3 linked regions of the Methanothermobacter thermautotrophicus str. Delta H genome follow. The main gene of each other region encodes a partner of the protein of the gene in region 3 in a complex. Links are inferred from orthologs where the notes say so. Each region holds a gene or a part of one and is shown on either strand. Other genes may lie near its edges.

The links. The genes of interacting proteins can lie anywhere in the genome.
Region 1: the proteins of pcn (region 3) and fen are in contact, whole or in part, in a crystal structure (PDB 1RXZ), measured with the Archaeoglobus fulgidus proteins. The link is inferred for Methanothermobacter thermautotrophicus str. Delta H from one-to-one orthologs. Residues at the interface, in WP_010877842.1 of Archaeoglobus fulgidus: Asn43, Val44, Ala45, Met46, Pro120, Arg121, Pro123, Leu125, Gln151, Met192, Ser194, Asn218, Tyr219, Pro220, Ile237, Leu238, Ala239, Pro240, Arg241, Ile242, Glu243, Ser244; in WP_010877775.1 of Archaeoglobus fulgidus: Lys326, Ser327, Thr328, Gln329, Ala330, Thr331, Leu332, Glu333, Arg334, Trp335, Phe336.
Region 2: the proteins of pcn (region 3) and rnhB are in contact, whole or in part, in a crystal structure (PDB 3P83), measured with the Archaeoglobus fulgidus proteins. The link is inferred for Methanothermobacter thermautotrophicus str. Delta H from one-to-one orthologs. Residues at the interface, in WP_010877842.1 of Archaeoglobus fulgidus: Val39, Ala42, Asn43, Val44, Ala45, Met46, Leu125, Asp168, Ser194, Asn218, Tyr219, Pro220, Ile237, Leu238, Ala239, Pro240, Arg241, Ile242, Glu243, Ser244; in WP_010878125.1 of Archaeoglobus fulgidus: Ala74, Ile178, Ala179, Ile183, Arg190, Ser195, Asn196, Leu197, Arg198, Gln199, Lys200, Thr201, Leu202, Asp203, Phe205.

What each region holds. Positions count from the first base shown.
Region 1 is NC_000916.1:1,496,621-1,499,545, forward strand. The notes cover bases 72-2,922. They hold fen (flap endonuclease-1), read left to right. Parts: upstream 72-929; coding sequence 930-1,916; downstream 1,917-2,922. Other genes in these bases: hacA (homoaconitase large subunit), read left to right, coding at 72-381; MTH_RS07820 (chorismate pyruvate-lyase family protein), read left to right, coding at 371-910; MTH_RS07830 (IGHMBP2 family helicase), read right to left, coding at 1,929-2,922. Outside these bases: more of hacA, read left to right, coding at 1-71; more of MTH_RS07830, read right to left, coding at 2,923-2,925. UniProt on the Methanocaldococcus jannaschii protein: Structure-specific nuclease with 5'-flap endonuclease and 5'-3' exonuclease activities involved in DNA replication and repair.
Region 2 is NC_000916.1:934,430-937,237, forward strand. The notes cover bases 4-2,737. They hold rnhB (ribonuclease HII), read right to left. Parts: upstream 1,814-2,737; coding sequence 1,193-1,813; downstream 4-1,192. Other genes in these bases: MTH_RS04830 (ExbD/TolR family protein), read right to left, coding at 4-176; MTH_RS04835 (MotA/TolQ/ExbB proton channel family protein), read right to left, coding at 181-1,020; MTH_RS04845 (rod shape-determining protein), read right to left, coding at 1,849-2,737. Outside these bases: more of MTH_RS04830, read right to left, coding at 1-3; more of MTH_RS04845, read right to left, coding at 2,738-2,808. UniProt on the Methanocaldococcus jannaschii protein: Endonuclease that specifically degrades the RNA of RNA-DNA hybrids.
Region 3 is NC_000916.1:1,184,515-1,187,571, reverse strand. What follows is about bases 25-3,007. They hold pcn (proliferating cell nuclear antigen (pcna)), read left to right. Parts: upstream 25-1,140; coding sequence 1,141-1,875; downstream 1,876-3,007. Other genes in these bases: MTH_RS06250 (50S ribosomal protein L44e), read left to right, coding at 2,808-3,007; MTH_RS06255 (hypothetical protein), read left to right, coding at 1,896-2,585; MTH_RS06265 (hypothetical protein), read left to right, coding at 682-1,089; MTH_RS06270 (transcription factor S), read left to right, coding at 353-667; MTH_RS06275 (NUDIX domain-containing protein), read left to right, coding at 25-204. Outside these bases: more of MTH_RS06275, read left to right, coding at 1-24; more of MTH_RS06250, read left to right, coding at 3,008-3,057.

The DNA.
Region 1 (2,925 bases), 310 kb from region 3 along the record:
TCATGCACCAACGGCCGGTACGAGGACCTGAAAATCGCCGCAGAGGTTATAGGCGACAGGAGGGTCCATGAGGATGTGAGGTTCATAGTCTCGCCGGCATCAAGGGAGATCTACCTTAAGGCACTGGAGGATGGTATAATAGAGACCTTCATCAGGGCAGGGGCGATAGTCTGCAACCCTGGCTGCGGCCCGTGCCTGGGGGCCCATATGGGAGTCCTTGCCCCGGGGGAGGTCAGCATAGCAACAACCAACAGAAACTTCAGGGGAAGGATGGGTGACCCTGCATCCAGCGTCTACCTGGCCAACCCGGCAGTCGTCGCAGAATCCGCCATTGAAGGGGTAATAAGCGCCCCTCAACAGGAGGCAGGAAATGGATGTTAATGTCATGGAGGAGATTGAACGTATTGAGAGGCTCATAGGGAAACTCTCAAACACCCAGAAGATACTGCTCTCAACAGACGGCTCGGTAACAAGGATACTTGACGTTCTGCGGGGAACAGTGACCATAAGGACCCTGAAACAGGAATTCATACCCTGCAACCAGGAAATAGCAGATAAGCTCAACATCTCCATGGGAGACCCTGTGAACTACAGGGTTGTTGTCATAGGAAACAGGGAGCCCCTCATACATGCAGTATCATACATCCCCCTCTCAAGGCTCGACGATGGGTTCAGGGAGGATCTCATAAGGGCCGATGTACCCATAGGGAGGATCCTGAAGAAGCATAACATAGAGTCAAGGAGGGAGATAGAGGTCCTTGACATTGAGAACCCGGACCCCCAGCTGAGGGAGATCTTTGGGACAGACTCCCCGATGCTCACAAGGACCTACAATATCATCCATGAAGGTGAGGTTCTCATAAGGATAAAGGAGACCTTCCCCTTCGAATGGTTCAGGGAGGAGTTTTAGAGATTCACCGGGTGTTCATATGGGAGTTAAACTCAGGGATGTTGTATCACCCCGCAGGATACGCCTTGAGGACCTTAGGGGAAGAACGGTCGCAGTCGATGCAGCCAACACACTCTACCAGTTCCTATCAAGCATAAGGCAGAGGGATGGAACACCCCTCATGGATTCCAGGGGTAGAGTAACATCACACCTCAGCGGCATACTCTACAGGACGGCCGCGGTCATGGAGAGGGAGATAAGGGTCATATATGTCTTCGATGGAAGGTCCCACCACCTCAAGGGCGAGACCGTGAGCAGGAGGGCTGATATCCGGAAGAAATCTGAGGTTGAGTGGAAGAGGGCCCTTGAGGAGGGGGACATTGACAGGGCGAAAAAATATGCTGTAAGGTCCTCAAGGATGTCCTCAGAAATACTGGAGAGTTCAAAGAGGCTCCTGGAACTTCTGGGAATACCCTATGTACAGGCACCCGGTGAGGGGGAGGCTCAGGCATCATACATGGTTAAGATGGGCGATGCATGGGCCGTGGCATCCCAGGACTATGACTGTCTCCTCTTTGGCGCCCCAAGGGTTGTAAGGAACCTCACCCTCAGCGGAAAACTTGAGGACCCCGAGATCATTGAACTGGAGTCCACCCTCAGGGAACTCTCAATCAGCCACACACAGCTCGTGGATATGGCACTACTCGTCGGGACTGACTTCAATGAGGGTGTAAAGGGGATAGGCGCAAGGAGGGGACTCAAACTCATCAGGGAGAAGGGCGACATTTTCAAAGTCATCAGGGACCTTGAAGCTGACATAGGTGGCGACCCCCAGGTTCTCAGGAGGATCTTTCTGGAGCCAGAGGTTTCAGAGGACTATGAGATCAGGTGGAGAAAACCTGACGTGGAAGGTGTTATCGAGTTCCTGTGCACTGAACACGGCTTTTCAGAGGACCGTGTGAGGGCTGCACTTAAAAAATTTGAGGGTGCATCCTCCACCCAGAAGAGCCTGGAGGACTGGTTCTGAAAGCATTAATTTTTATGAAGCACCCCACTTCCTGACATCATCGAGGCCGGCTTCATCAAGGAATCCCCTTTTTCTGCAGAATTCAGTGAGCCGCCTGTAGGATGGGTGGGCTGAGAGTGTCCTGCTATCCCCTATTATTATGAGCTTGCGTCTGGCACGGGTGAGTGAAACGTTTAGACGCCTTAAATCCTTCAGAAACCCTATACTGCCATTCCGATTGCTTCTGACCATTGAGATTATTATAACATCCTTCTCACGTCCCTGGAATCCGTCAACACTGTTCACCTCAACATCTATCATGGATGAGATGAGGTCCACCTGGTCATCGTAGGGGGTTATTATACCGATCTCCTCAGGTTTAACACCCATCCTCATGAGTGAACGGGAGATTATAACTGCAAGGTCCGCTTCAAGGGGGTTCTGTATTGAGGTTGAACCCTTTAGCCTGCGCTCACAGCCATCCAGTCCTGAAGTGTCAATGAAGAGGACGGGGTCGGGATCTGCGAGTTTCTGGCAGATATCGGAGTCAGGGACATCCTCGATGATATCCCTGATGGATATATCCTCAAGGGATGGATGGGCCCTTATCCTCCCATCATAGAATTCACGGTTGGGGAACTCCATTATGGCCGGGTGCATGCGGTACTGGCAGTTCAGCATCCTGGATCTGCCCGGGTGGCGTTTGATAAGTTCTTCAAAGAGTGTCCTCTCAAGTTCGGATGCATCTCTGCTGAGTATTGTGGGTGGGAGCTGCCTGTGATCCCCTGCCAGTATGAATCTTGGGGCCCTTGCAAGGGGTATGAGTATGCTTGGTATTGTGGCCTGGGATGCTTCATCGACGATGGCGACATCGAACCTTAAGCCATCTATGTACTCGAGGGCTGCAGATGAGTTGGTTGAAAGGACAACCTGGCTCTCCCGGAGTATCCTGTCAGCGATTCTCATCTCTGCCTCCTGAAGCTTACTGTGGAGGTCATCTATCCTCTGGTTTGTCTCTATCCAGCGGGCC
Region 2 (2,808 bases), 250 kb from region 3 along the record:
CCTGTGTTTTCACTTATCTCAGGTTTTCCAGAGGCCTCTCCAGTTCCGCCTCCAGAGAATGTTGCTGTCACAACAAGGAAGATCAGTATCGTGAAGAGTATATCAATGAATGGGACCATGTTGAATCTGGGCTTACCGTGGATCTTGTTCCTGTACCTTTCTGTGTCAAGAGCCATCCTATCACTGTCTCAGTTTACTCTCAATGATCTCGGCACTCTTACCGCACCTTTCAATTATAATATTGTTTATGCTCTTCTCAAGCATGCTTGGCTTGAACGCCACAACCACGTTGGCGTCGGGTTCATCAACAACCCGGACACTCACCACACCATCAGATTCCATGAGTGCCTTCACAACGTCGTCCACATTCCCCTCAACACTTATCCTCATAACGGCGTAGCCCCAGTTGGTCATCTTCTTTATGAGTTCAATCTTGTCAATCTCATCATCGATTCTTCCTGTTATGTAGGAGTAGAGTGGCATCAGGATGATGGCGACGGCAAGTCCAAGGATGGTTGTTATCAGGGCCACATAGATCCCCTCAGCCATTGCAGCAGGGTCAGCGTTAACCCCAAGGGCCCTGAAGGTGTACCAGATCCCTATAACAGTCCCTATCAGACCCAGCATCGGGGCCACCTCTATGATGGTCCTCAGGGTGCCGAGGCCCCGGGTCATGTTACTCATCTCCACGATGAACACTCGCTCCATGGCGTCCTCCACCTCTGAACGGTTCCGGTACCCTATCTTGAGGGCCTCTGATATTATCTTTGATACCGGGTTCTGGTACTGACCTATCTCTCTGAGGGCCTCCAGGGCCCCTCCCTTCTCCATGGACTCATTGACGGCCCCTATTATCTGGGGCGTACTTACACGTGAAATTTTCCTCAGGTAGTGTATCTTCTCAAGTGCTGTGATGAATCCATAGATTCCGATTGCTGCTATGAGGTAGGTGATAACACCACCGCTGCGGAACATCTCAAGTACCGTGCCAAAGAAGTTGATAACTGGATCGAGAAACATTTTTCTGCCTCACCTGGTGGATATTTAAAAATCAATGGGTATTTAAGAATAGTGGTTTTAATCCGGCTACACGGTTAAAGAGTATCATGGTCTCAATCACAGTTAAAGGAACACCATGATCTTAATCGCCATGAAATGCTGAGGTCACCAAAATCTTTAGTGTTCCATTAATTCACTGCTTCTTCTTCTGAACGGTTGCCCATGACCTCCTGACAAAGTCTGGCAGTTCATCATAGGTGAATGATTCAAGAAATTCCCGGGTACGTGGGTCAGAGGGGTAACCGGACCCAATATCCCCGAGTTTCCTGTTCTTCTTCTGTATGCTCTCTATTTCAAGGTCCCTTTCAACCTTGGCTATTATGGATGCTGCGGCCACAGGGTAGTACCTTGTATCTGCACCGTGCTCTGCAGTGACCTCAATTTCCCCGAAGTGTGACCTGATCTCCTCCTCAAGCCTCTCTGGCTTAACATCCACCGAGTCAATGATCACACGGTCTGGCTGGGCCTCTGGTATTATCCTCTTTATGGCTATCTTCTCTATCTCATTCAGGTTGAAGCCCCTTTCACGCATTCTGTCAATGTCAGAGGCCGAGATCTTAACCGTGAATACCCTGGCGATTCTTCTTATCTTCCTTGCAAGGAACCGTCTCCTCTCGGGTGTGAGCTTCTTGGAGTCCTTCACACCCATCTTGCGGAGTATGGAGAACTTCCTCTCAGGGATCATCACACCCGCCACAACCAGGGGGCCTATCACCGGTCCCCTCCCGGCCTCATCAATACCAAGAACCTTCATCTGCTGGAGGCCCCTTCAAATCAAAAAAAGAATGATTATTTCATGGCCTTGAGCCTTACCTCTGGTTCAAGGGCCCTTGGCTCTGCAGCAACTATTGCGGCTCCCTTGGCCACCACTGTCATGGGGTCATCTGATATCTCAACAGGGATGCCCACCTCATCATAGATCCTCTCCTTCAAACCCCTCAGCTGTGAGGTTCCACCAACAACAACTGTCTTGTTGTAAACCCCGGATATGAGTTCCGGTGAGAGTCTCTCAAGGACCTCTGCGATGGATTTAACAATACCATTCACCACTGGCTCCGCTGCCTCTGCAACCATCTCTGAATCGATTTCGACCTTTTTGGGTTTGTTGGTTTCCATGCATTTTCCTATGACCACGGTTTTGAGGTTTTCAAGGTCCTCATCACATTTGACCATCCCGACCTCTATCTTTGCCTTTTCTGCTTCATGGATACCTATCTCAACATTGAATTTCTCCTTAACGAGTTCAACTATGTTGCTGTCTATGTCGTCTCCACCAACTCTGATGGTCTGGATATCGGTTATTCCACCCAGGGATATCACCACGATGTCACTTGAACCGGCGCCGATGTCAATTACCATGGTACCTGATGCCTCGGCTATTGGAAGACCTGCCCCTATGGCCGCTGCAAGACCCTCACTTATGACCAGGACATAGTTGGCGCCGGCCTTCCTCCCTATCTCCTCAACAGCGTTCCTCTCAACCTCCGATGCGTCCCCGGGTATGCCTATAACTATCCTGTCTATGGAATCAGAGTCACCGGCACCCATCTCCATTGCATAGACCAGGAGGGCTTCTGCCTGGGCCACGCTCTCAATAACACCCTTCCTGAGGGGTCTCACTGCAATTATATCCTCAGGAGTCCTTCCGAGCATCATCTTTGCCTCTTCACCCACTGCAAGAACATATGATGGGTCATCCTTCTTCACAGCCACCACTGATGGGATCTTGTAGATATCAAATTTATCTCC
Region 3 (3,057 bases):
GGGGTCTACTCCGACCCCCGGAGGGATCCCCGCGGGCACACCGTGAGCGTATGCTTCACCGCGAGGGTAGTGTCCGGTGAACCGGAGGCCGGTTCAGACGCTGCAGACATTGGAATATTCCACATCGAGGATATAGATGATCTTGAACTCGCATTTGACCACCGGAAGATTCTGGAGGATTTCAGGAGCAGATACCGGGAATAGATTGATGAGGAATGCACCCGTGTTCCACTAAAAAATCATTCTGCAGCATATCATGACCTTCAGTCACAATCAAAATTATTATAAATGTCCTTGTAGAAAAACTTTAGAAATCAAAAAGGTTTCAGTTTCTCTGACCAGGAGGAAGAAGATGGAGTTTTGTCCTAAGTGCGGAGCTGTAATGTTTCCATCCGAGGGAAAATTTAAGTGTCAGTGTGGCTATGAGAAGGATATCACAGATAAGCTCAAAGACAAGTACCGCGTCTCAGAGGAAGTTGAGGCAAAGGAGACCATAATATTCACAGGTGATGATGTAAATACCCTCCCAACAACGAGGGTTGAATGCCCGAAATGTGGTAACATGGAGGCCTTCTGGTGGCTGCAGCAGACAAGGAGGGCTGATGAATCAGAGACACGGTTCTTCAGATGTACCCGCTGCAAGCACACCTGGAGGGAATATGACTGAAAAATGGTGAGCAGATGTCTGATGAAGGCCCCGATGATGGTAAGAAAGGCAGGTATTCAGAAAGGCTCAGGGGTTTCCTTGCCCGGGTATGGGAGGAGTTACAGGAGGATGAATCAGAGCACGGCTTTCCGGTGACCCTCATAATGGAACACCGTGACGATATACTGAGGTACAGTGCAATGGTACTTGGTGTCATGCTTTTGCTGACAGGTATCGTCACCATAATGGGGTCATCTGACCGTGTTGTTGACAATGTGGTCTCAGGCGAGAACACGGTCATCGCAGCATTCCTCATCCTCACGGGTCTCCTGCTGGTGGGGGCCTTCATGGTCCATAGCATCATAGGGGGCACACCCCTTGAGGGGTTCTATAAACAGGTGAAGAAGGCTGAAAGAGGGGAAGAGAAAGAAGAAGAGGAATAGTATATAAATCATGACCCCAATATCTAGCTATATAGGATAAGGAGGACGAAAATGTTCAAGGCAGAATTGAATGACCCTAACATTTTAAGGACGAGCTTCGATGCCATATCATCCATCGTTGACGAGGTTCAGATACAGCTTAGCGCCGAAGGCCTGCGCCTGGACGCCCTTGACAGGTCCCACATCACATACGTGCACCTCGAACTGAAGGCCGAGCTTTTCGATGAGTACGTCTGTGATGAACCAGAGAGGATCAACGTGGACACAGAGGAACTCATGAAGGTCCTCAAGAGGGCAAAGGCAAATGACAGGGTCATACTCTCAACCGACGAGGGAAACCTGATAATCCAGTTTGAAGGGGAAGCAGTAAGGACATTCAAGATAAGGCTTATCGACATCGAATATGAAACCCCAAGTCCTCCTGAAATTGAGTATGAGAATGAGTTCGAGGTGCCATTCCAGCTCCTCAAGGACTCAATAGCTGACATAGACATATTCTCAGATAAGATAACCTTCCGTGTAGATGAGGACCGTTTCATAGCCTCAGCTGAGGGAGAATTTGGAGACGCCCAGATTGAATACCTCCACGGCGAAAGGATAGATAAACCTGCAAGGAGCATATACTCCCTTGATAAGATCAAGGAGATGCTCAAGGCAGACAAGTTCAGTGAGACAGCAATAATCAACCTGGGAGATGACATGCCCCTCAAACTGACCCTGAAGATGGCAAGCAAAGAGGGTGAACTCAGCTTCCTCCTTGCTCCAAGAATAGAGGCAGAGGAATAACTTAAAGGTGAGGAATGGGGTTGGACGAATTCTTTCAGAAACTGAGGAGGATTCAGAAAAAGGAGAGATCTGAAAGCGGCCTTGCAAGGGTGGGGGATGACTTCTATGAGAGGGTTCACAGTTACATAGAGGACCTCCTTGACGCCGTTGGCAATGACCCCTTCGCCAAGGAACACTACCTCATAAGGGACACCCAGAGGATAGCCACGGAGATCTGCGAGAGAAGGGAGCACAAGATAACTGATAGTGCCGTCATGAACGTCCAGAGGTCATACCACCTCTTCAATGGCAGGCCACAGTTCGACCTCCAGGATACAACCCCCCTCAACATGACACCAGAGGAGGAGGAGCTCTACTTTTCACTGGTAGAAACCCTGAGGGAATTCAGGGCGAGGATAATCCCCTCAATAGATGTTGAATCCGGTACCAGGGATTCAGGGGCGAAAGATGATGCCCCCAGGAAGGACGTTCTGGATGGCCCTGAACTTCTCGCTGACCCCTCAAAATCCGTAAAAACCGATAAAGGGGTTAAAGGGCGGGAGGAGGATATTGAAACGGTGCTGATATTTGAGGAGGTACCTGCCAGAATAATGGGTGTGGATGAAAAGGTATACGGTCCATTCCGGCCGCAGGACATAGTCACGCTCCCATCACTGAATGCAAACGTCTTCATAAATGCAAAGAAGGGTCGGAGGATAAGGTATTCATAGGCAGCAGGCTTTAAAATGGTTAGATTGCTCTCCTATTCTCTGAAGATCAGGTACTCTGCAATGAAACTGATGGATCAACACGGATTAGCAGTTTAAGGTTCAGTGAACCACCAGGTGGTGTCACATACAAAGGTATAAATAGAGATTTGAGATATACTAACCCAGTATAAAAAAGTTCAGTTATTTTAAAGGCTTACTTTTTCACTTACGAGGTGATTAGATATGAAGATTCCTAAGGAAAGAAGAACTTACTGTCCAAACTGTAGAAAACACACCGTTCACGAGGTACTGGAATCAAAGAGGAGAAAGGCCAGTGAACTTAAGTGGGGTCAGAGGCAGTTCAGACGTGTCACTGCCGGTTACAGGGGTTACCCACGTCCACTCCCATCAGGTAACAAACCCGTTAAGAAACTTGACCTCAGGCTCAAATGCAAGGAATGTGGAAAGTCACACATAAAGAAGAAATCCTTCA